4 regions of the Verrucosispora sp. WMMD573 genome follow, and region 1 is predicted to be linked to each of the others. Evidence: riboswitches for the same ligand, from Rfam matches in the RefSeq annotation. Region 1 holds a riboswitch; each other region holds the start of a gene.
What was found. A riboswitch is a leader RNA that binds a small molecule or an ion and turns the genes downstream of it on or off. The one in region 1 is predicted to bind cyclic di-AMP.
Positions count from the first base shown of each region.

Region 2: it holds a riboswitch for cyclic di-AMP, as region 1 does, so the genes downstream of both, O7601_RS28415 (hypothetical protein) here and O7601_RS09280 (hypothetical protein) in region 1, are expected to answer to the same signal.
Region 3: it holds a riboswitch for cyclic di-AMP, as region 1 does, so the genes downstream of both, O7601_RS15625 (C39 family peptidase) here and O7601_RS09280 (hypothetical protein) in region 1, are expected to answer to the same signal.
Region 4: it holds a riboswitch for cyclic di-AMP, as region 1 does, so the genes downstream of both, O7601_RS07195 (NlpC/P60 family protein) here and O7601_RS09280 (hypothetical protein) in region 1, are expected to answer to the same signal.

Region 1 covers NZ_CP114901.1:1,995,647-2,001,007, forward strand. Annotated here, with positions in the region: gene O7601_RS09260 (hypothetical protein) at 1-412, opposite strand, end outside; gene O7601_RS09265 (hypothetical protein) at 640-1,038, opposite strand; gene O7601_RS09270 (helix-turn-helix domain-containing protein) at 1,135-1,470, opposite strand; gene O7601_RS09275 (carbonic anhydrase) at 1,671-2,369, shown strand; gene O7601_RS09280 (hypothetical protein) at 2,491-3,507, opposite strand; cyclic di-AMP (ydaO/yuaA leader) riboswitch at 3,511-3,642, opposite strand; gene O7601_RS09285 (YibE/F family protein) at 3,809-5,158, opposite strand.
Region 2 covers NZ_CP114901.1:6,280,306-6,285,666, forward strand. Annotated here, with positions in the region: gene O7601_RS28400 (alpha/beta hydrolase) at 1-141, shown strand, start outside; gene O7601_RS28405 (AAA family ATPase) at 232-2,346, shown strand; gene O7601_RS28410 (cation diffusion facilitator family transporter) at 2,428-3,345, shown strand; cyclic di-AMP (ydaO/yuaA leader) riboswitch at 3,496-3,628, shown strand; gene O7601_RS28415 (hypothetical protein) at 3,633-4,736, shown strand; gene O7601_RS28420 (PfkB family carbohydrate kinase) at 4,952-5,361, shown strand, end outside.
Region 3 covers NZ_CP114901.1:3,398,511-3,403,871, forward strand. Annotated here, with positions in the region: gene O7601_RS15610 (acyltransferase family protein) at 1-1,091, shown strand, start outside; gene O7601_RS15615 (hypothetical protein) at 1,191-1,835, shown strand; gene O7601_RS15620 (hypothetical protein) at 2,040-2,798, shown strand; cyclic di-AMP (ydaO/yuaA leader) riboswitch at 3,076-3,216, shown strand; gene O7601_RS15625 (C39 family peptidase) at 3,454-4,299, shown strand; gene O7601_RS15630 (DUF397 domain-containing protein) at 4,414-4,614, opposite strand; gene O7601_RS15635 (helix-turn-helix transcriptional regulator) at 4,605-5,361, opposite strand, start outside.
Region 4 covers NZ_CP114901.1:1,557,310-1,562,670, reverse strand. Annotated here, with positions in the region: gene O7601_RS07205 (pyridoxamine 5'-phosphate oxidase family protein) at 1-101, opposite strand, end outside; gene dcd (dCTP deaminase) at 179-757, shown strand; gene O7601_RS07195 (NlpC/P60 family protein) at 849-1,883, opposite strand; cyclic di-AMP (ydaO/yuaA leader) riboswitch at 1,896-2,018, opposite strand; gene O7601_RS07190 (C40 family peptidase) at 2,210-3,220, opposite strand; gene O7601_RS07185 ((Fe-S)-binding protein) at 3,474-5,361, opposite strand, start outside.

The DNA.
Region 1 (5,361 bases):
CACGGTCGGCGTACTCGGCAGGGGTGCGGGCGGTCTGCGGCAGCGGCATGCCGGCGGCATCGGAGAGCCGGCGTACGTCCGCCTCCGCCGTCTCGTACGCCCGCCAGGCCTGCTCGGCCTCGTCCTGCGCGGCGAGCCATTCGTCGCGGCGGTGCCGGGCCGTCGCGTCGGCCCGCTCCGCGGCGATGGTGACCTCCTCGGCCCAGCGTTCCTGGTCACGTCGTTGATCGGCGTGGTCGGACCGGCTCGGCAGCGCGGCGTCGCGAATGCGGGTGCCGGCGTCGAAGCGGAAGAGTCGAGGTCGTAGCAGCAGGCCGGTGACGGCGAGCAGCACCACGCCGAGCAGGCCCAGCCAGATGGCGGCGGCACGGGGCGCGTCGAGCAGAACGGAGGAGAGAGCGGTACGCATCATCAACACCTCGCGGTCGGGATGAGTCGTCGACTGTGATGGACGCGGGTTGTGACGGCGGGCCGGGTACCTGGAGCACGGTTGATGCCGTTCCCGGGCGGTCGGATCGGACTCGCCGGGACGGTCCCGGGATCACCGTGGCGGTGGCGCGATGAGGCCGGGTGGCCGCTGGGCACGGCCGGCGGGCGGCAGCGTCACCTGGCCCGATCGGTCGGCCGGACCACCGTCGGTCAGCCGGTGGGTGGGCCGCGCCGGGTCGGCTCGCCCGCACGGACGGCGGGCACCGGGGCGACGCGGTGGTCGATCCGGGTGGCGTCGGCCGGCGTGGCGTCGGCACCTGCGGATGGCAGTGGCGCGCTGTTCGCCGACACCCGCCAATCCTGGGCGTCCTCGACCGCATGGGCGGGCTCGACGGCGGGCCGGACGGTCGACATCGCGGTGGATGGCGAGCCGACGAAGACCGTGGCGCTCGGTGGCGGTACGGCGGTGGGCCGGGCCGGCGGATCGGCCGTGACGGCCCCGCCGATGCCGACGGCGAGCACCAGGGTCGCCAGCGCCATCCGGGTCAGTTCACGTAGTGCGCACAGCATCGCCGGCCACAGTGGACGGGCGAACGCTGGAGACGGCACCGGTCCAACCTATCCCGCCGTCGGCATGAGCGCAGCGCGGCGATCGTTCGGAGCGGGTGAAGCGCGCCACGTCGTCCGATCAGGAGGACCGCCGCCTCAGCGCTCGGCGGGGTCGGTCACCTGCTCCTTGGCGAAGAGGGCCAGCAGGTCACCGACCTCGTGGTCGGCCTCGGCCGGATGGCGGAACCGCCCGGCCGGGTTGAGGGTGTATTCGTTGCGCCGGCCCACCCGGGTGCGGTGCAGGTAGCCGCCCGCCTCCAGGTCGGCGACGATGGCCTGAGCGGCACGTTCGGTGACGCCCACCTCCGCCGCGACGTCACGTAGCCGGGCGGTGGGGTTACGGGCGATGGCGAGCAGGACGTGCGCATGGTTCGTGAGGAAAGTCCAGTTCCGCGCGCTTTCCCGTCCGTCAGTGCTCGCCATGCCCGCCATCGTATGACCCGCCGTTCGAGTACCCCGGCTCGCGCCGCTACCGGCCCCCGGTGCGGCCGAACGCAAGCGTCGACTGATGCATGAAGTGCATATCACGTATAGCTTGACGTGCGTTATCGCGCGTGTGACCGTGATGGCAGCCCGTGACCAGCGCCGGCCGGGATGACCAGGCATTTCTTCCAGAGATGAGGTGCAGCCGGATGAGTCGACCCGGATCGATCGGTCCACAGCCCGGACCGGACCGCGAGTTGCTCACCGCGGATCTTCCCGGTGCCCCGCAGCGGGCCCTCGCCGAGTTGCTCGCCGGCAACCGGCGGTTCGTCACCGACGCGCTGCGGCATCCCAACCAGAACGCTGGGCGGCGGGCCGCCGTCGCGACCGAACAGCACCCCTTCGCGGTGATCGTCGGCTGCTCCGACTCCCGGCTCGCCGCCGAGATCATCTTCGATCGCGGGCTGGGCGACCTCTTCGTGGTGCGCACCGCCGGGCACACCGTCGGGCCGGAGGTGCTGGGCAGCGTGGAGTACGCCGTGGCCGTGCTGCGTACGCCGCTGGTGGTCGTGCTCGGCCACGACTCGTGCGGCGCCGTCCAGGCGGCCCGGGAGGCACTGGCCACCGCCACCACGCCCCCCGGGCATCTGGGTGCCGTGGTCGACGCCGTGGTGCCGAGCCTGCACCGGGCACAGGACGCCGGAGTGGACGACCTGGACGGGATCGTGGACATCCACATCGCCCGGACCGTCGAGACGATGCTGGACTCCTCTGCGGCCCTCGCGGCGGAGGTGGCTGCCGGGCGGTGCGCGGTGGTCGGCATGTCGTACCGACTGGCCGCCGGCGAGGTGCGGGCGGTCGCCGCGGAACCAGCCGAACTCCGCGGTGCGCTGGCGACCGCGCCCTGATCCACGCCCGACGACCGTCCTGAACGACGACGGCCCTGAACGACGACGACGACCATCCTGAACGGCGGGGGCCGTCCCGCCACGATTGGCGGGACGGCCCCTGGTGCGTCGCGTCGGGTGGTCAGAGCAGTGACACGTGAACGTGGTCCGTGTGGTTTGACGGGCCGCTGTATGAGCTCCAGCGCTCCGTGGCCGCGAACCAGATCTGCCGGTTCCAGATCACGTAGTAGATGCCCAGCCGGTCGGCGTTGCGGACCAGGAAGGCCGCCAGGTTGTTGCCGTAGATCCGGGTGTCGTTGTTGTGCCACGGGCTGAAGCCGCTGTTCTGCAATGACCAGTCACAGGCCCGGCCCTTGGGGTGCTCGAACTTGTCACCCGGGCGGAAGCAGCCGACGAACCGGTTGAATCCGGCCCGCTTGACCTCCTTGTACATGTGCAGCGTCCGCGGCGTGATGCAGCCCGACGTGGTGGGGTCGTTCTGGCTGCACGACTCGGGCTTCCAGCCGCCGTCCGAGGAGCGGTTCGGCGCGATCCTGGCCACCGGCGAGGTGGCGTCCACCAGCCCGCCGGTCAGGCCGACACCGCCGACCAGCCGGAGGGACTTCTCCGCTTCGCTCTTGTTGCGCGCCATGTCGTTGGTCAGCTTCTTCTGCTCGCGCACCTCGGCGTCGAGCGCGAGCTTGGCCTGCTCGGCGCGGAGCTTGATCGCGTTGACCTCGCCCAGTTTCTTGTCGTTCACCAGGTTCAGCTCGTCCAGTGCCGAGGCCCGGTTGATGAAAGAGTCCGGTGCGCTGCTCTGCAACAGCATGGCGATCGCGCCGACCCGGCCCGTCCGGTACGACTGGGTGGCGATCTGGGCGACCTGAGGCGAGAGCGCGTCCAGGTCGGCCTGAGCGGAGCGGACCTCAACCGCCAGTTGGAGCTGGCGCTTCTTGGACTTCTCCAGTTTGGCCTTGGCCTTGGAGTAGTCCCGGGTGGTCGCCTCGATCAGATCGTTGAGCATCGGCGGGTCGTCGTCGTGCTCGGCGGGCTTGGGGTCGTTCGGTGCGGCCGTCGCCGGCATCGGACCGGCGAACACGGCGAACGCGGCGAACACGGCCACCACGGGCGTCAACCAGCGGCGTAGGGGTGCCGTCACTGTTTTCCCTTCCATCGACCGCCGACCGGGTTAGCTGACGGGTTCGGGACGGAAGTGGCCCCTACCGCTCTCGCGGATTCACCCCACGTACCTGGGTCCCCGGCTCGCCTCGCGGCGATTGGGCGGTGGCACCGCAGGCGCCGCTGCGCGCCTTCGGCGGTGACCGGCAGTGAGGTTACCTGACGGTCCATCTGTGCTTCTACGCCCCGAACCCGACGAGATGCGTCATTTCGTAATCGCTTTGGGTGACTAGCGACACGATTACGAGCCGCATTGGCAGGGGCGGTCACGTTGAGGAGTGTCACCATGTGGTGTCCGTGCTCCTGTCCGGGTCGGGCCACCCCGAAGGGGTGGCGGGGGGCGTGTTTCGGGTGGGTGGGGTGCTCAGCGCGCGGAGCGCCTCGGCCCGGTCCGTCGCCGGCCGGGGAATCACGGGGGTGGACGCACCGCCGGGGACGCCGGCGTCGCCGCCGCGTCCGGCGGTGGTGACGACCGCGGCCAGCGCGGTGGTCAGCGGTACCGCGGCGATCAGCCCGAGCGTGGCGACCACGCTTCGAACGATCTCCGTGGTGAGGAACTCACTGGTCAGGATCTGCCCCAGCGCGCGGGAGTCCGCGGTCAGCAGGAGCAGGAGCGGCAGCGAGGCTCCGGCGTACGCCAGCACGATGGTGTTCACCACCGAGGCGATGTGTGCCCGCCCGACCCGGGTAGCCGAGCGGTACAACTCCCGGCGGGAGAGGTTCGGGTTGGCGTGGCGCAACTCGTTGACGGCGGCGGCCTGGGTGACCGTGACGTCGTCGAGTACGCCCAGCGAGCCGATGATGATGCCGGCGAGCAGCAGGCCGTGCAGGTCGACGTCGGCGCGGAACATGGACAGGGTGGTGGCGTCCTCGCTGCCGAAACCGGTCAGGTGGGTGGCCCCGGTCGCGGCCAGCCCGAGCAGCCCGGTGAGCACCAGGCTGGCGAGCGTGCCGAGCACGGCCACCGAGGTCTGGGCGGACACCCCGTGGGTCAGGTACAGCACCACGAACATGATCAACGATGCGCCGACGATGGCGACTGCGAGCGGTGGCTGGCCGGCGCTGATACCGGGCAGCACGAAGGTCAGCAGGATGGCGAAGCTGGCGGCCAGACCGCCCAGGGCGGCCAGACCGCGTAGTCGCCCGAAGGCGACGATGGCGGCGGCGAAGAGTACGGCCAGCCACACCAGCGGCTTACCGCGTTGGTGCTCGGCGATGTTGTAGGCGCTGACCGAGGGGTCCTCCGGATCGATGAGCGAGACCAGGATGATGTCGTCGTCGACCTCGACGCGGGGAGCACCCGGCCCTGCCGGGATGGGTGTCTGCACCTCCTGCCCGGCGTCCGGTCCGGTCTGTACCCGGACGCTGACCGTGCCGCAGGGACCGTCCGCGGCCGTCGGGGTGCCCTCGGGTACCACCGGGTTGGGCGGGCAGGGCTCGCTGACCACCCGGGTGACCGTGCCGTGGTAGCGGGGGGTGTCATCGGCGGCCTCGGGGCGCGGTGCGTCCCGGGGCCAGAGCACGATGGCGGCGACCAGGGTGGCGAGAAAGAGGGGGACCACCGTCACGACAAGGATCCGCCGCACCCCCGGCGGGGTGGGCGGAGCGGAACGGGTGTGGTCGGCGCCCATTCAGTGTCTCCCAACGATTTCAGGGCTGAGTACGTGTCGATGGGCGAGACGGTTCAGTGCTGCCGGACGGCGATCTGGAAGGGCAGCCCGAATGGCCTGAACGTGGCGAGGCAGCTGCGTACCGTGAGCTGTGGACCGGCCCGTGACGGCCGTGCGGGCGTACGCCTGACAGCGACCTCGGGCCGCGAGGCACGGATTTCGGC
Region 2 (5,361 bases), 2.2 Mb from region 1:
CCCGCCACCGAGCTGACCGTCTGTCCCGGTGCCGGGCACATGCTGATGATGGAGCGGCCCGAGGAGGTCAACGCCGCCCTGGCCGGCGTGTTGCGCCGGGTCCTGGATGACCTCCCGGCCCGACAGCACGTCCGCCCCTGACGGTGCCCCGCCCAGTGCCGTTCCGGCCAGGTCGGGCGCGGGGCGTAATCTCGTGCGGTTGGCCGGGCGGCGTCACGAGGAGAGCGAGCGGTGGACCAGAGCACCCTGGATCAGGAGATCGCCGCCGAGCAACGGCATCTCGACCGGGTGTACGCGCGACTGGCCGAGCTGCGCCGATCCGCGGTCCGCGCGGAACGGGAGGGCTACCGACTGGCCCGGGTCGGCAACTTCGGTGCGCTGGTCGAGCGGGACGCCATGGTCTTCCACGCCGCGCAGCGACGTCACCTGCTCGACGCCGAGTACGAGGGGCTGGTCTTCGGCCGACTAGACCTGCGTGACGGGCAGACCCTGTACGTCGGGCGACTCGGTATCCGCGACGAGGACGCCACCACACTCGTGGTGGACTGGCGGGCCCCGGCCGCCGCCGCCTTCTACCGGGCGACCCCGGCCGAGCCGCTGGGCGTCGTCCGGCGCCGCACCATCCAGTCCAGCGGTGAGCGGGTCACCCGGATCGAGGACGACCTGCTGGACCCGGACGCGGCCCCACCGGACATGCCGGTGGTCGGCGACGGTGCGCTGCTGGCCACCCTGTCCCGGACCACCGGTCGGGGCATGCGGGACATCGTGGCCACCATCCAGCGCGAGCAGGACGAGGCGATCCGCTCCCCCGGCTCGGGAGTGACCCTCGTCTCCGGTGGTCCGGGCACCGGCAAGACGGCGGTGGCGCTGCACCGCGCGGCGTACCTGCTCTACGCCGACCGCAGCCGGTACGCCGGCGGCGGCATCCTGGTGATCGGCCCCTCCTCGGTCTTCGTCGAGTACATCGCCTCGGTGCTGCCGTCGCTGGGCGAGGACACCGCCACCCTGCGCTCCCTGGGCAGCCTGTTCCCCGGGCTGGCGGCCACCCGCACCGACCCGCCGGAGGTGGCGGCGATCAAGGGTTCGCTGCGAATGCGCCGGGTGCTGGAACGGGCGGCCCGGGACGCGGTCCCCGACTCGCCGACCGAGCTGCGCCTGCTGTACCGGGGCGCGCTGCTGCGGTTGGAGCGGACCGAGCTGAACGCCATCCGGGACCGCGCGCTGCCTCGCGGCGCCCGGCGCAACGAGGTGCGTCGGGCCGGCTTCGACGGCGTGCTCGCCGCGCTCTGGGCGCAGGCTCGCCGGCTGGGCATCGCCGGGTTGCCGGAACAGCGTGCCTTCGAGGACGAGCTGATCGACCGGACGGACTTCCGCGAGTTCCTCAAGGCGTGGTGGCCCCGGCTGCACCCACGGCACGTGCTCGCCTGGCTGGCCGATCCGCAGCGACTGCGTCGCTACACCGGCGGCCTGCTCTCCGGTGCCGAGATCCGGCTGCTCGGTACGGCGTACCGGGGGCTGGACACGGCCGGCCCGACCGTCGCCGACGTCGCGCTGCTGGACGAGTTGGACGCGCTGCTCGGCAAGCCGATGCGTCCCGCCCGCCCGAAGCGCGACCCGTTCCAGCTGGCCGGTGGGGTACGTGAGCTGAGCACCCACGCCGACCGGCAGCGGGCCGCCCGGCAGGCCGCCCGGGAACGTCCCGAGGACTACCGCGACTACGCCCATCTGGTGGTCGACGAGTCCCAGGACGTCTCACCGATGCAGTGGCGGATGGTGGGCCGACGCGGGCGGCTGGCGTCCTGGACGGTGGTGGGTGACCCGGCGCAGACCGCGTGGACGGGAGATCCACAGGAGTTGGCCCGGGCCCGCGACCAGGCGCTGGGACGCCGCCGCCGGCACCGGTTCACGCTCACCACGAACTACCGCAACTCGGCGGAGATCTTCGCGGTGGCGGCGGCCGAGATCCGGCGGGCGTACCCGGATCTCGCGTTGCCCACCGCGGTCCGTTCCACCGGGATCGACCCGCTCCAGCTCAAGGTGCCGGCATCCGAGCTGGAGACCACCGTCGTGACGGCCAGCAGCGCCCTGCTCGGCGAGGTCGAGGGGACCGTCGGCGTGATCACTCCGGTGCCCCGGCGGAACCAGGTCGCGGCCTGGTTGGGGGCGCTGGGCGGGCAGCGGTTGCAGGTGGTGACCAGCCTGGAGGCCAAGGGCATGGAGTACGACGGTGTGGTGCTGGTCGCCCCGACGGAGATCCGCGCGGAGCCCGGCTCCGGTGTCCGTACCCTCTACGTCGCGCTGTCCCGGGCCACCCAGCGGTTGACCACCGTCGACCCGACCGGTTGAGATCGCGAGCCCGACGATTGCACTTATAGCGATGTTGGCATAGTTGCGTCCCCGGCCCGCCGGACCACGCAAGGTGTTCGGGTGGGCGCCGGCCAAGACCACCATCATGCTGCGGTGTCGAACGCCGCGCATCGCCACTCCGGCCGACTGTGGGCGGCGTTCGCCCTGCTCAGCACGCTGATGGTGGTTGAGGCGGTCACCGCCTTGCGGACCGGCTCGCTGGCCCTGCTCTCCGACGCCGGGCACATGTTCACCGACGTGCTGGGCATCGGGATGGCCCTCGCGGCCGTAGCCGCCACCCGGCGGGCCGACACGGACCCACAACGCACCTTCGGGCTCTACCGACTGGAGGTGCTCGCGGCCCTGGGCAACGCCGTCCTGCTCTCCGGCGTGGCGGTGTACGTGCTGGTCGAGGCGGTACGCCGATTCGGCGATCCGCCCGAGGTGCTCGCCGGCCCGGTCCTGGTGGTGGCGGCACTCGGCCTGCTCGCCAACGTCGCCGCGTTCGCCCTCCTGCGTCCCGGGGCACGGGAGAGCATCAACCTGCGCGGGGCGTACCTGGAGGTGCTGGGGGACCTGCTCGGGTCGCTCGGCGTGATCACGGCCGCCGCGCTGATCGCCGTCACCGACTGGTGGTGGGCCGATCCGCTGGTGGCCGTCGCGATCGCCACGTTCATCCTGCCCAGGACCTGGCGCCTGGGCCGGGCCGCGGTACGCATCCTGGTCCAGGCCGCTCCGGAACACCTTCAGGTCACCGCGGTGTACGACCGGCTGGCCGCGGTCCCGGGCGTGGCCGGCGTCCACGACCTGCACGTCTGGACGTTGACCTCCGGCATGGAGGTCGCCTCGGCGCACCTGACCGTGCGACCGGGCGCCGACGTCGGCGCCGTGCTGGCGGCGGCCCGCGCGGCGCTGCACGAGGACTTCCAGATCGAGCACGCGACCCTCCAGATCGAGCCGCGATCGGATCCGGGGCACTGCGGGGCGGCAGAGTGGTGACCGGAAGAATCGAAAAAGGGCCTTTTGTCCGCTTTTGTTCTGTTCTACTAGTCAACAACCGAACACCAGCAGTAACAGCAGCTGCACCGGTCACCTGGGCACCGGTAGGCTCGGACCCGGCCTCCGCCAGGCGGCACCCACCGGTGCCGGCGGCGACCGCCGCCTAATCGCCCGCCAGGGGCGAACCGGGGAACCATGTTCCTGGGGTGTATCCGCGCCAGCGGTAGGGATCTTCCGTCCCGAACCCGTCAGCTAACCCGGTCGGCGGCTGACGGAAGGACATGTGCATGCCAGCAGTGGCAACGGTAAGACCGGCCGCCCGTACGGCGGCCCTGATCGCCGCCGCGCTCGCCCTCACCCTCGGCGTCGCGCTGGCCCCCTTCACCCCCGCCGCCGCGGCACCGCAGCCGTTGCGGGCGGCAGCACCGGGCGACGTGGACGACGAGGGCGGCACCCCGGCACTGCGGGCCCAACTGGAGGCCGCCAGCAAGGGCTACCTCGACGCCAGGACCGCGCTCGACCGCTCGGTGAAACGCCAGAAGACGCTCGCCGAGCAACTCAAGACGACCGAGAGCCAGGTCGCCGAGCGGGGTACCAAGGTCGCCGAGATCGCCGCGCAGGCGTACCGCAACGGGCGGCTGGGCGCCGCGTCGGCGCTGCTCAACAGCGGGTCACCGGCCGGCTTCATGGACCGGGCGGCGGCCCTGGACGCGGTGGCCGCCAACTCCGACCGCGCGCTGCGCGAGCTCCAGGCGGCCCGGGACGAGGTCAGCGCCACCAAGCAGGCCCTGGACGTCGAGATCCAGGAGCAACGCAAGCAGGTGGCCGTGATGGCCAAGCGCAAGGATCAGGCCGAGCGGGCGTTGACCGTGGCCATCGAGCGGGACGAGGCGGCCGAACGGGCCAGGGCCGCCGAGCGGGCCGCCCGGTCACCGTCGCGCAGCAGCGGGTCGAGCCCCACCGCCGAGCCCGCCCCCCGCAACTCCGACGGATCGTGGCCCTCGGAGTCGTGCAGCGTCAACGACCCGACCCCGGCCAACGGCTGCATCACCCCACGCACCCTGCACGCGCTGAAGCAGGCCAAGTCGGCCGGCTTCACCCGGTACGTCTCCTGCTACCGCTCCGGCGGCTCAGGCGAGCACCCGAAGGGCCGAGCCTGCGACTTCGCGGCCCAGAAGAACGGCTTCGGCGGGGACGCGACCGGCGGCGACCGGACCTACGGCAACAACCTGGCGGCGTACTTCGTCAAGAACGCCGACCGGCTCGCGGTGCTCTACGTGATCTGGTACCGGCAGATCTGGCTGCCCAGCAGCGGTTGGAAATCCTACAGCGGCGCCCGGGGTGACCCGTCCAGCGACCACACCAACCACGTGCACCTGTCGGTGTACTGACCTCCTCGTCGCGCCGGGTGAACCGCTCTTCACGAGCGGTTCACCCGGCATTGCGTTTTCCCGTCGGCCGGCGGGGCACCGTCCCTTCGGCGCGCATCGACGCGTCTCCTTGGTTACCGTCGTACCAGGAAGCGGTATTTGTCCGCTAACGGGAGGAACGCCATGAACGAGCGAATCGCCAGACCCGGCGGCGGTACGGACAACGGGGTGCGGTCGTGACCGGCCGCGTCATGATTTTCGCACCGACCCCGCTGCTGACCGTGACCATCGACCAGCCGAGCGACGCGCCTGAACTGCACCTGCACCCGGGCGGGCAGGGTGTGTGGCAGGCCAGGATGGTGCTGTCCCTCGGCGTGGACGTGGTGCTCTGCGCGGCGCTCGGCGGCGAGGTCGGGCAGGTCCTGGAACCGTTGCTGGTCAGCGAGGGAGTCGACCTCAAGGTGGTGGCCCGCGACTCCGGCGGCACCGGCGGGTACGTGCACGACCGCCGCGAGGGGACCCGTCGGGAGATCGTAGACGTCATCGGCCAGCCGTTGAGCCGGCACGAGCTGGACGAGTTGTACAACCTCGCGCTCGGTGAGGGCCTCCGCGCGCCGGTGAGCGTGTTGAGCGGGCCGAACCATCC
Region 3 (5,361 bases), 1.4 Mb from region 1:
ATCCCAATCATCTGGTGCTGTGGGCGCTGGCCATGCTGGCGATGCTCTGGTTCGCCGATCCGATCAACCCGGTGGCGGCGCTGGAGAATCTCCTGCTGGTGCAGGCCTGGGATCCGCGGCCGGGCCACTTCTACAGCATCAACAACGTCAGCTGGTCGCTCTCCTGCGAGCTGTTCTTCTACCTGTGCCTACCGCTGGTGCTGCCGGCGGTGCGACGGGCCCGACCGTGGCTGCTGTGGGCTGTCGTGATCGCGGTGCCGCTGCTCATCCTGGCGCTCTGGCCCGGGCAGGCTCTGGTTCCGGAGCCGGATCGGTGGTGGTTCACCCAGGTCTTCCCGCTGGTTCGTTCGCTGGAGTTCTGGATGGGCGTGGCCGCGGCCGAACTCATGCTGCGGGGCCGCTGGCGGGGGCCCCGGCTCCCGGTGGCCAGTCTGATCTTCGTCCTGACCTGGGTGGCGGCCTCCCAGTGGATCCGGGCCGAGTTCTGGGCGGCGCTGCTGTCGGCGGCGTACGTCCTGGTGATCGCCGCTGCGGCCGACGCGGACGTGCACGGGCGGCGCTCGCCGTTGCGCTCCCGGACGATGGTCTGGCTCGGCGAGGTCTCGTTCGCGTTCTACCTGGTGCACGTTTTCGTGATCATGACGATCCTGCGGTTGACCGGCGACTGGGGTACCGGCCTGCCCGGCTGGTGGGGTCCGCTCGCGGTGGTCGGGTTCCTGCTGCTCACCCTGGGACTGGCCGCTCTGTTGCACAGGTACGTGGAACAGCCGATGATGCGTCGCCTGGCCCCATCCCGACCGCCGCAACCCGGCCCGCCGGACGCGGCGCGTACCAGATCATCGGGCGCTGCGGCGCGACCTGTGTCGCCGGGCGGCGCGGTGCGCTCCGAGTCGCCGGGCGGCGCGGCGCGCTCCGAGCCGCCGGGCGGCGCGGCGCGCTCCGGGTCGCCGGGCGCGGCGGGTTCCGAGACGTCGCCCGGACCGTCGGTGGTCGGACTGCCCCGACAGCGGGCATCCCGGGACGGTGCGGACCCTGCCGGCGGCGTTGATCATAGCGGCGACCGTCCATCACGGACGGTAGGTTTGGAGTAGCCTGACCTGCCCGTATCGACGTACCCGGCGACGCGCCGGGCGATTTCGACACGCCCGTGGCTGGTGCGTCCCGGCCGGTCGTGGCGGTAGCGTGACGACGTGCTTCCCGCCGCGCCCGCCCGTCCTCTGTGGTGGTTGGCGCGCTGGGCCGCGCGGCTGTTGACCGGGCTCGCGGTCGCCGCCGCCTTCACCCTCGGCCCCTGGGCACTGCCGGGGCACCCGGCCGCCGCCGACCGGTTCACGGCCACGGCAACACCGATCGAGACCTTCGTACCACCGACGTCCGCCGACTGGCACCAGGCCGCCCCCCTCGACCTGGCTGACACTCGCGGCCAAGCCGCACTGCTCGATCTGGCCGCACCCCTCGATCTGCCCGCACTGCTCGATTTGCCCGCACTGCTCGATCTGGCCGCCGCTCGCGGCCAAGCCGCACCCCTCGACCCGGCCACCGCTCTCCATCTGGCCGTGCCGTTCGATCTGGCCGCCTGCCTCGACCTGGTTGGCCTGGCGACGTCTACTTCGCGGTGTGCCGGTCACTCAGCGGACCCGGCCGGAGGTTGCGCCTCGTCGACCGCGCGGGGCGCCGACGATCCCACCGACCCGGCCGGGGTGTCCGCGACACAGCCGACGGCCTGTGGTCGGTCCGGGCTGACGGCGCTCGGCAGCGTCGCTGCGCGCGTCACGCGGGTGCCGGCGGCCCCGGTCGGGGGCGTCCAGGCCGCCCGCGCCCCACCGCACGCCTGATCTCCGGCGACCTTCCGTCGCGTCCGCACCGCTCGGTGCCGCACCCGCGCCGAGCACCTGCCAGCCCGTTGCGTCAGCCGCGCCGTCGGCAGCTGCCAGAACGAGCGACACCGCCGCGCGAACCCGCAATCGCGCCGCAACGCCATTCGCGATCCGCTGCCGGTACGGCCACCGGCGCCGTACCGATTTCCCCGAGGTGCCGACATGGAGAAGACCGTTCTCTACCAGTTCCTGATCGAGGTGCCACGCGCCGCCGCCATCTGGTCGGGCCTGCTCGTGCTCGCGCTGGGCGTACTCACCGTGCTGGTCGCCCGTCCGGAGCCGGCCGAGCCGGTGGAAAGACCCGCCGACGAGGACGCGCTCCGCGCCGCGACCGAGGAGGCCGACCTGCGCCGATACGCGGACGAGGTGGCGGTCGCGGCAGCCGGCGCCGGGCAGAACGCCGAGCGACGGCGTACGGCGTGGCGGGTAGCCCAGACGGAGCTGGACCGCGCCTGGGCCGCGTACGACCAGGCGGAGGCCGCCGCCCGGCGGCTGGCCGACGTCGCCGGACTGCCGACCCCACGCACCCCCCGAACCCCGGCCGAGTACGCGTCCCGCGAACGCTGGCTGCGCCGGGCTGCGATGGCCGCCCACTGGCGTGGTGACCTGACCGCCCGCCAGCTCAGCGACGTGCTGGCACGCCGGTCGGGCTGGGACCCCCGGCGTCACCCGGCGGAGCAGGAGGTGGTCCTCGCCCGGGTGGTGCGTGACAACCGCCTGGCGGCCTATCGGTCGGCCGCCGAGCGGGAGCGGGAACTGTGGCGGGCGGCGGAACTGGCCGCCGAGGCGGCTCGCGCCCTCTCCGCCGAGGCGTACGCGGCCGCCGAGCGGCTCCGACCGAACCGGCTGCCCGTCTCCGGTCGGGCCACCGTCGGGCGACCCGGCCTGCTCCCGCGCTGGCGTCCGGCTCGCTTCGGCTGAAATTCCGTGAGCTGAGTCACATTAGCCGGAAATTCGGTCACTGATCGTAGGTAAGGCGATTACCGCAGTAATCTCCACTGAGATTTCCACCGGCCGTCCGGTTGTTACCCGAAGGTGCCCGAAATGCCATCGGTCCCATTGGGCGACGGCAGTTCCCCGGTACCCGAAAATCGCCGCCCCAGATGATGTTTAAGCAGGTCAGGGTGGGTTGGCTTCGAGGTGACCGGCCAGTAGTGTCAGCGCGTCCGGTGCGGTAATCGATCGCAGGAAGCGACGCCGTACCGACCCGCTCAATCGTGATCTCACGAACCGGGGACCCACTGCACCACTGGGGTGAATCCGCGAGCCTCGACTCGCGGTAGGGCGTCTTCCCGCCCGAATCCGTCAGCTAACCCGGTCGGCGGTGACGGAAGGAGTACCAACCCTCGTGCAGTCCGATGTGATCCCCCCGTTCCCCCGCCTCCACGGCACTGCGGTGCCCGTGCTCGCCGGCCCGATCGCCGCGAGCTGACCCCCGGTCATCGCCACCGCCCGGCCTTTCCGGGCGTACCCCTTGAACGGCCTGTCCCGCTCACCCGGGCGGTCGTCGGCGCCCTGCTGCCGACCCGACCGCCGGAGCCGGTGTGCCGTTCTCCCCTCAGCCCGTGGAGGAACCGTGAAGCACACCCTCTCCCGCCGGCTCCGCCGGCTGGTCACCGAACGCCCCTATCAGCTCGTTGCCGGCGCTGCCGTGGCCCTCGTCCTGGCCACCGGCACCGGAGCGGCTCTCGCCGGCACCGGAAACACCCCGGCACCCACGCAGGCCACGACCGCCGCCGAACTGCGCAGCGACACGGTGGCCGCGACGAGTCAGGCGGAGGTCGCGCCGACGACCGCCGCACCCAGCAGCGCGGCATCCAGCAGTGCCGCGCCGGCCAGCGCAGCCGCCTCGCCGTCGCCGAAGGCCACCTCGGACCCGGACCTGGTAAGCAAGAAGGCGGCACCGAAGCCGCCGGCCTCGAAGGTTCTGAAGTACGACCACCAGGCCCAGACCAACGGCTACTACTGCGGTCCCGCCGCCGTGCGTAACGCGCTCAGCGCCGCCGGTGTCGCGCGTAGTCAGGACGCCCTGGCCAGCCAGCTCGGCACCACGTTCGCCGGCACCAACTCGGCCGAGGACACCACCCGCGTCCTCAACGCCGTCGTCAAGGGCGACCCGTACGAGACCACGATGATCCGTGGCGGTGCGGCCAGCCCGGCCCAGATGGACCAGCTCCAGGCGGACGTCGTCGCCGCCATCACCGACGGGCGGGGCGTCGTGGTGAACGTCGCCGGTTCCGTCACCGACAACGCAGGCCGCTGGCACTCCTTCCCGGGAGGCCACTACATCGCCGTGGTCGGCTATGAGGACTCCGGCCGCCTGGTGAAGATCGCCGACTCGGCCGACGCCTCGTACCCGTCGTACTGGATCAGCACCATCGACCTCGCCAACTGGGCCGCCACCCGCGGCTACTCGGCCTGATCGCATCGTCCCGCTGCACCCGGAAGCCCTCGGCCCGCTGGCAGAGGGCTTCCGTTTCGGGTACGTCAAGCGGCGGGTCATGCTGGTTGCCGGGTCGACGTAGCTCGGGGTTCGTCAGGCGTGCGCGCGGTGCTGCTTCGCCAGGCCGACGAAGCTCGCCCAGGCCGCCGGGGTGAAGGCCAGCGTGGCGGCGTCGCGGTTCTTGGTGTCGCGGACCAGCACGATGCCGGGCAGGTTGTCGGCGACCTCCACGCAGTCGTTGCCGCTGGAGCCGCTGCGGGTGGACTTGCGCCAGGTCGCGCCGTTCAGATCCATGGCTTCACAACATCCTTCATGCGCTCGATCGACTGGCGGCCGGACAGTGCCTCGTTGCGCACCGTCTCCCACTTCGACAGCAGGACACTCAGGTCGTCGTCCTTGTCGACCAGGACGCCGCCGAGTTGAGTGTCCAGATTACCCACCCAGCCGCCGTCCGCGCTCCTCGCCAGTATGAAGGGGCCGGTCAGTCCATCGTGCATGGCGACGCCGGTGGGCACCAGGTGCACGCTGATGTTGGGCCGGGTGGCCAGCTCCATCAGATGGTGCACCTGCTCGACCAGCACGTCCTTCAGCTCCTCGTCGACCCGCCGCAGCACCACCTCGTCGATCACCGCGACGAGCTGGGGCGGGTCGTCCTGCTCCAGCACCGTCTGCCGGGCCATCCGGTTGGCCAGCCGACGCTCCACCCCCGCCTCGGTCAACGCGGCGTCGGTCCGGATCACCGCACGGGCGTAGCGCTCGGTCTGGAGCAGGCCCGGCACCAGCGTCGGCTGGTAACAGCGGAGCTGCCGGGCGTTGCGTTCGGCCTCCAGGTAGGGCAGAAACCACGCCGGCTGGCGCAGCACCTCGGCGGTCCGCAGCAACTCCTCGAACATGCCCCCGGTCTCCAGGACCTCGTCCGCCCGCTTCGCGTACGGCCGATCGAGCGGGCGGGTGCCCACCTCCACAGCGGACACCAGGGACGCCGAATAGTTCGTCCGCCGACCGAACTCCTCCTGGTTCATGCCGGCGGCAGTACGCAGC
Region 4 (5,361 bases), 440 kb from region 1:
GTGGCCAGGTAGCCGAAGCCCGGGCCGTACTGCTGCATGAGAAGGCGGATCCCGTCGGCGAGTCGGGGCTCGTCAGCGGCGAATTCGGACCAGGAAGCCATGCCGACATCCTATCGAACACACGTTCGAAGCGGGTAGTCCGACACGCGTGTCGCATACCGGCAGCTATGGTGTGTCGATGCTGCTCTCCGACCGTGACCTGGTCTCCGAGATCAAGGCGGGCACCCTGGCGCTCGAACCGTTCGAGCCCAGTTTGGTGCAGCCCTCCAGCATCGACGTACGACTGGACAAACTGTTCCGGGTCTTCAACAACCACCTCTACACCCACATCGACCCGGCGACCCGACAGGATGATCTCACCTCCGCGGTCGAGGTGCCCGACGGCCAGGCGTTCGTGCTGCACCCGGGCGAGTTCGTGCTCGCCTCGACGCTGGAGGTCATCTCACTGGGCGACCAGCTCGCCGGCCGCCTCGAAGGCAAGTCCAGCCTGGGACGACTCGGCCTGCTCACGCACTCCACCGCCGGCTTCATCGATCCCGGCTTCTCCGGCCACGTCACCCTGGAGCTGTCCAACGTGGCCAACCTGCCGATCACCCTCTGGCCGGGCATGAAGATCGGTCAGCTCTGCATCTTCCGGCTCTCCTCGCCGGCCGAGCACCCGTACGGGTCGGCCGTCTACGGCTCCCGCTACCAGGGCCAGCGCGGCCCGACACCGAGTCGCGCCTGGCAGAGCTGGCGCACCTGGCCCACCCGGTGACACCGCGGCCGTTGATCCACTGCGCGCACCAGTAGGGAGCCCGCCCCGCTCCGGGAGCGGGTCCTACGGCGGTACGCCGAGCCCGGCCATCTCAGCTTGGCCGACCGAAGCTGTGCACCGGGCTGCTGTCCAGCCGCTTCATCTGCACCGGCTGACCCGCCCGGGAGGCGTGCACCACCCAGCCACCACCGACGTACATGCCGACGTGGTGCAGGTCCCGGTAGTAGAAGACGAGGTCGCCGGGGCGCAGCGCACCGCGACTGACCGACGCGGTGACCTGACGCTGCCTGGCCGCGTTGTGCGGCAGTGCGACACCGGCCCGCGACCATGCGGCCAGCGTCAGACCGGAACAGTCGTACGCGTCCGGCCCCTCGGCGCCCCAGGAGTACGGCTTGCCGATCTGGGCGCAGGCGAAGGTGACCGCTTCCCCGGCCGCTCCGCCGGGGTAGCTGGCCGGACAGGGCGCCGGCCGCAGCGGCCCACCGCCGCCCTTCCCGTACGCCCGTAGCCGGAGCCGCTGCAACCTGTCGATCTCGGTGTCGATCTGTCGCCGCTTCGCCGCGAGATCGGCATCGGTGCGGGTCAGCTGATCGATGGTACGGTCCAGCCCGGCCTTGGCCGCGACGAGTTCGTCGCGCAGTTCACTCGCGTGCCGGACGTCCTGCTGCTGGACCCGGGCGTACCGGTCGAGCAGGCTGAGCTGCTCGACTACCTCACCCGGCGACCGGCTGCCGAGCAGCGCGTTGACGGCCCGTACCTGCTCACCCTTGTACGCGCGGGCAGCGAGCTTGCCAACCCGATCCATGGCCTCGTCCACCTGGCGTTGCAGCGGCGCGATCCGGGCAGCCAGGGCGTCCGCATCCCGTCGCTTGCCGGCCAGGTCCTGCCGGGTGGCGTTGTGCTGTTCGATGACGGGTTCGAGCCGGTTCCAGTCCTCGTCGATCCGGCGCTCGATGTCGGCGACCGTGGGGTCGGCCCAGGCGGCCGCCGCGCCGCCGGTCAACATCACAGCGGTCGCGGCCAGGGCGGCGGGGATGCAGCGGTACCAGCGAAAACGCGGCGCAGCCGTCGGTCGGCCGGACAATCCCGGACGTGGTGACGGCGGCCGCGGGGCACGGTCTGCCACCGGTCTCAGCACTCCTTCTTCCCATACCGCCAACCGGGTTCGGGCGGGAAGGGGCGCCCTACCGTGACGCGCACGGATTCACCCCGGATACCTGGTTCCCGGGCTCGCTCACGAGCGATTCGGCGGTGTCGGACCGTTACCACCCGGGGTGGGCGGACCTGCCAGCGGCCGACGATTGCCCAGCGTAGGGACGATCGGCGTCGATACGCAACACAACCGCGCCGTCACTGTGGGTGCTGACATCCGACAACGACGAGGGCCCCCGTCGACTTGACCGGGGGCCCTCGGGCGCTTCTGCGCGACCGCTCAGCGGACGCTGGGGCGACTCAGCCGGGTCGGCGGAAACCGGCGACCGGCATGGTCGTGATGGGCGAGACGTTCACCGGCTTGCCGGCCCGTGGCGAGTGGACCATCTGGTTGTTGCCCAGATACAGCCCCACGTGGCTGACATCGCTGCGGAAGAAGACGAGGTCGCCGGGACGGGCGTCGGAACGGGAGACGGCCTTGCCCTCGTTCCACTGGGCACCCGTGAAGTGGGTGAGGTAGATGCCGGCGGCCTTGTACGCGTACTGGGTCAGGCCGGAGCAGTCGAACGAGTTCGGGCCGGTCGCTCCCCACACGTACGGCTTGCCGACCTGGGCGCAGGCGGTACGGATGGCCGTGCGGGCGGCGTCGCTGACCACACCGTTGATGGTGGGGCAGTTGGTGGTCTTCACCGTGGTCACCGGCAGCGACTTCTCCAGTCGCTTGATCTCGGCGTCGATCTGCTTCTTCTTCGCCGCCAGCTGCTTCTGCTTCGCCTCCTGATCGGCGATCAGCGCGTCGAGCTTGGCCTTCTGGTCGTCGTACTTCTTGCGGATCTTCATGACGCCTTCGAGCTCGCGGCGCTCCTGTGACGCCAGCCGATCAAGGAAGGCCATCTGCTCGCCGAGCTCGTTCGGCTTGGAGTTGAGCAGCACGGCACCGATCTCCTTGGACGGGCCGGTGATGTAGTAGCGGGAGGCGAGATCGGCGACCCGGTTCATCGCCAGCTCGGTCTCCAGGGCCAACGGCTGGATCTTCTTTTCCAGGCTCTTCGACTTCTGCTTGTTGACCCGCAGCTGGGAGCGCACCTTGTTGTACTGCTCGATTGTGGGTTCCAGCTTCTGCCACTGCTTGTCGATCTGGGCCTCGATCTCGTCGACCGAGGGTTCGGCGTACGCGGGGGCGGCGAGCAGGCCGGCACCGACCGCGGCGGCGGCGACGAGGACGACGAGCCCACGGGCGGCCCTACGCAGGCCACCCGGACGAGATCGCCCTGGCGCACGACGATGAAGGGGCATGGTTGCCACCGGCAGCGTCTCCTTTGCAACCGACCACCGGGCGTCCCGCGAGCGGTAAGGGGCGGGGACAGACGACCCATGGCGGTCGGTGCCCCACATTAGGGAACGGTAGGTGGGGAATCAAGGCGACCAACGGCTCATTCACCTTTGCGCGACGGTACGCATACAAAGGGTGTCGGCCGATTCGTTATAGTTGCGTACGTCAATTCAAAACCGGGCGGGGCGGCACTGGATAGGGGTACCGCCCCGCCCGGTGTGTTCGGGCCGGTCAGCTCGCCGCCGGGGTGGCCTCTCCGGCACCGCCCACCTGCTCGGGCTTGACCGACCGGAGCAGGACGCTGGCCACGTCGACCACCTCGACCTGCTCGCCGGCACCCTTGCCGTTGACCCCGTCGCTGAGCATGGTCGAGCAGAACGGACAGCCGACGGCGACCGTCCTCGCCCCGGTGGACATGGCCTCCTCGACCCGGTCAACGTTGATCCGCTTGCCGATGCGCTCCTCCATCCACATCCGGGCACCACCGGCACCGCAGCAGAAGGAACGCTCGCTGTTACGCGGCATCTCGGTCAGTTCACCCGCGATCGCGTTGCCGAGCACCTCGCGTGGCGGGGTGAAGACCCGGTTGTGCCGCCCCAGGTAACACGGGTCGTGGTAGGTCACCCCGCCGTCGACCGGCTGCACCGGGGTGAGCCTGCCGGTGGCGACCAGGTGGGCCAGCAACTGGGTGTGGTGCACCACCTCGAACTCACCGCCCAGTTGGCCGTACTCGTTGCCAAGGGTGTTGAAACAGTGCGGGCAGGTTGCGACGATCTTGCGCTTGGCCTTCTCCCGGCCCTCGAACGCTTCGTTCAGGGTCTCGACATTCTGTTGCGCGAGCATCTGGAAGACGAACTCGTTGCCGATCCGCCGGGCCGGGTCGCCGGTGCAGGTCTCCCCCTCGCCGAGAATGGCGAAGGAGACCCCTGCCTCGTTGAGCAGGGTCGCGACGGCCCGGGTGGTCTTCTTCGCCCGGTCCTCGAACGCACCGGCGCAGCCCACCCAGAAGAGGTACTCGAAGTCCTCGATTTCACCGACCCGCGGCACCTCGAAGTCGAGCCCCTTGGTCCAGTCCTCACGGGTGTTCTGCGGCGCCCCCCACGGGTTGCCCTTGTTCTCCAGGTTGCGCAGCATCACGCCGGCCTCGGAGGGGAAGCTGGACTCGATGAGTACCTGGTAGCGACGCATGTCGACGATGTGGTCGACGTGCTCGATGTCCACCGGGCACTGCTCGACGCAGGCGCCGCAGGTGGTGCAGGACCAGAGCACGTCGGGGTCGATCACGCCCCCGGACTCGGCGTCGCCGATCAGCGGCTTCTCCGCCTCGGCGAGGGCCAGCACGTCGACGTGGGCGAGCTGCGCGGCGGTGGCCTTCTCCTCGCCGGTGAGGTCCTTGCCGCCGCCGGCCAGCAGGTAGGGCGCCTTGGCGTACGCGTGGTCGCGCAGACTGAGCACCAGCAGCTTGGGCGACAGTGGCTTACCGGTGTTCCAGGCCGGGCACTGCGACTGGCAGCGGCCACACTCGGTGCAGGTGCTGAAGTCCAGCAGACCCTTCCAGGTGAACTGCTCGACCTGGGCGACGCCGAACTGGTCGGACTCCGGGTCCGCATCCTCGAAGTCGAGTGGCTTGCCGTCGCTCATCATCGGCCGCAGCGCGCCGAGACCGGAGCCGGCGGCACCCGGCTTGCGCTTGAAGAAGATGTTGGGGAAGGCGAGGAAGCGGTGCCAGGCGACACCCATCGTCACATTCAACGAGATCACGATGACCCAGGCCATCGAGATCGAGATCTTGACGAGCGCGGCGACGCTGACGCCGGAGTCCCAGGCCGGCAGCAGGGCACCGACCGCGTGACTGAGCGGGGTGGCCCAGGTGGGGTACTCGAAGTGATCGGTGGCCACCTTGAAGCCGCGGATCAGAAAACCCATGACCAGTACGGCGAGGACGACCGCCTCGACAAAGTAGCCCTGCCACATGGTGGAACCGGTGAACCGGGACCGCCGTCCGGCCCGGTTCGGCCGGTTCGCCAGCCGGATCCCGATCAGGACGCCGATGCCGACCACGCCCAGAATGCCGATCCACTCGGTGACCAGCCCGTAGAGGGTCCAGCCACCGATCAGC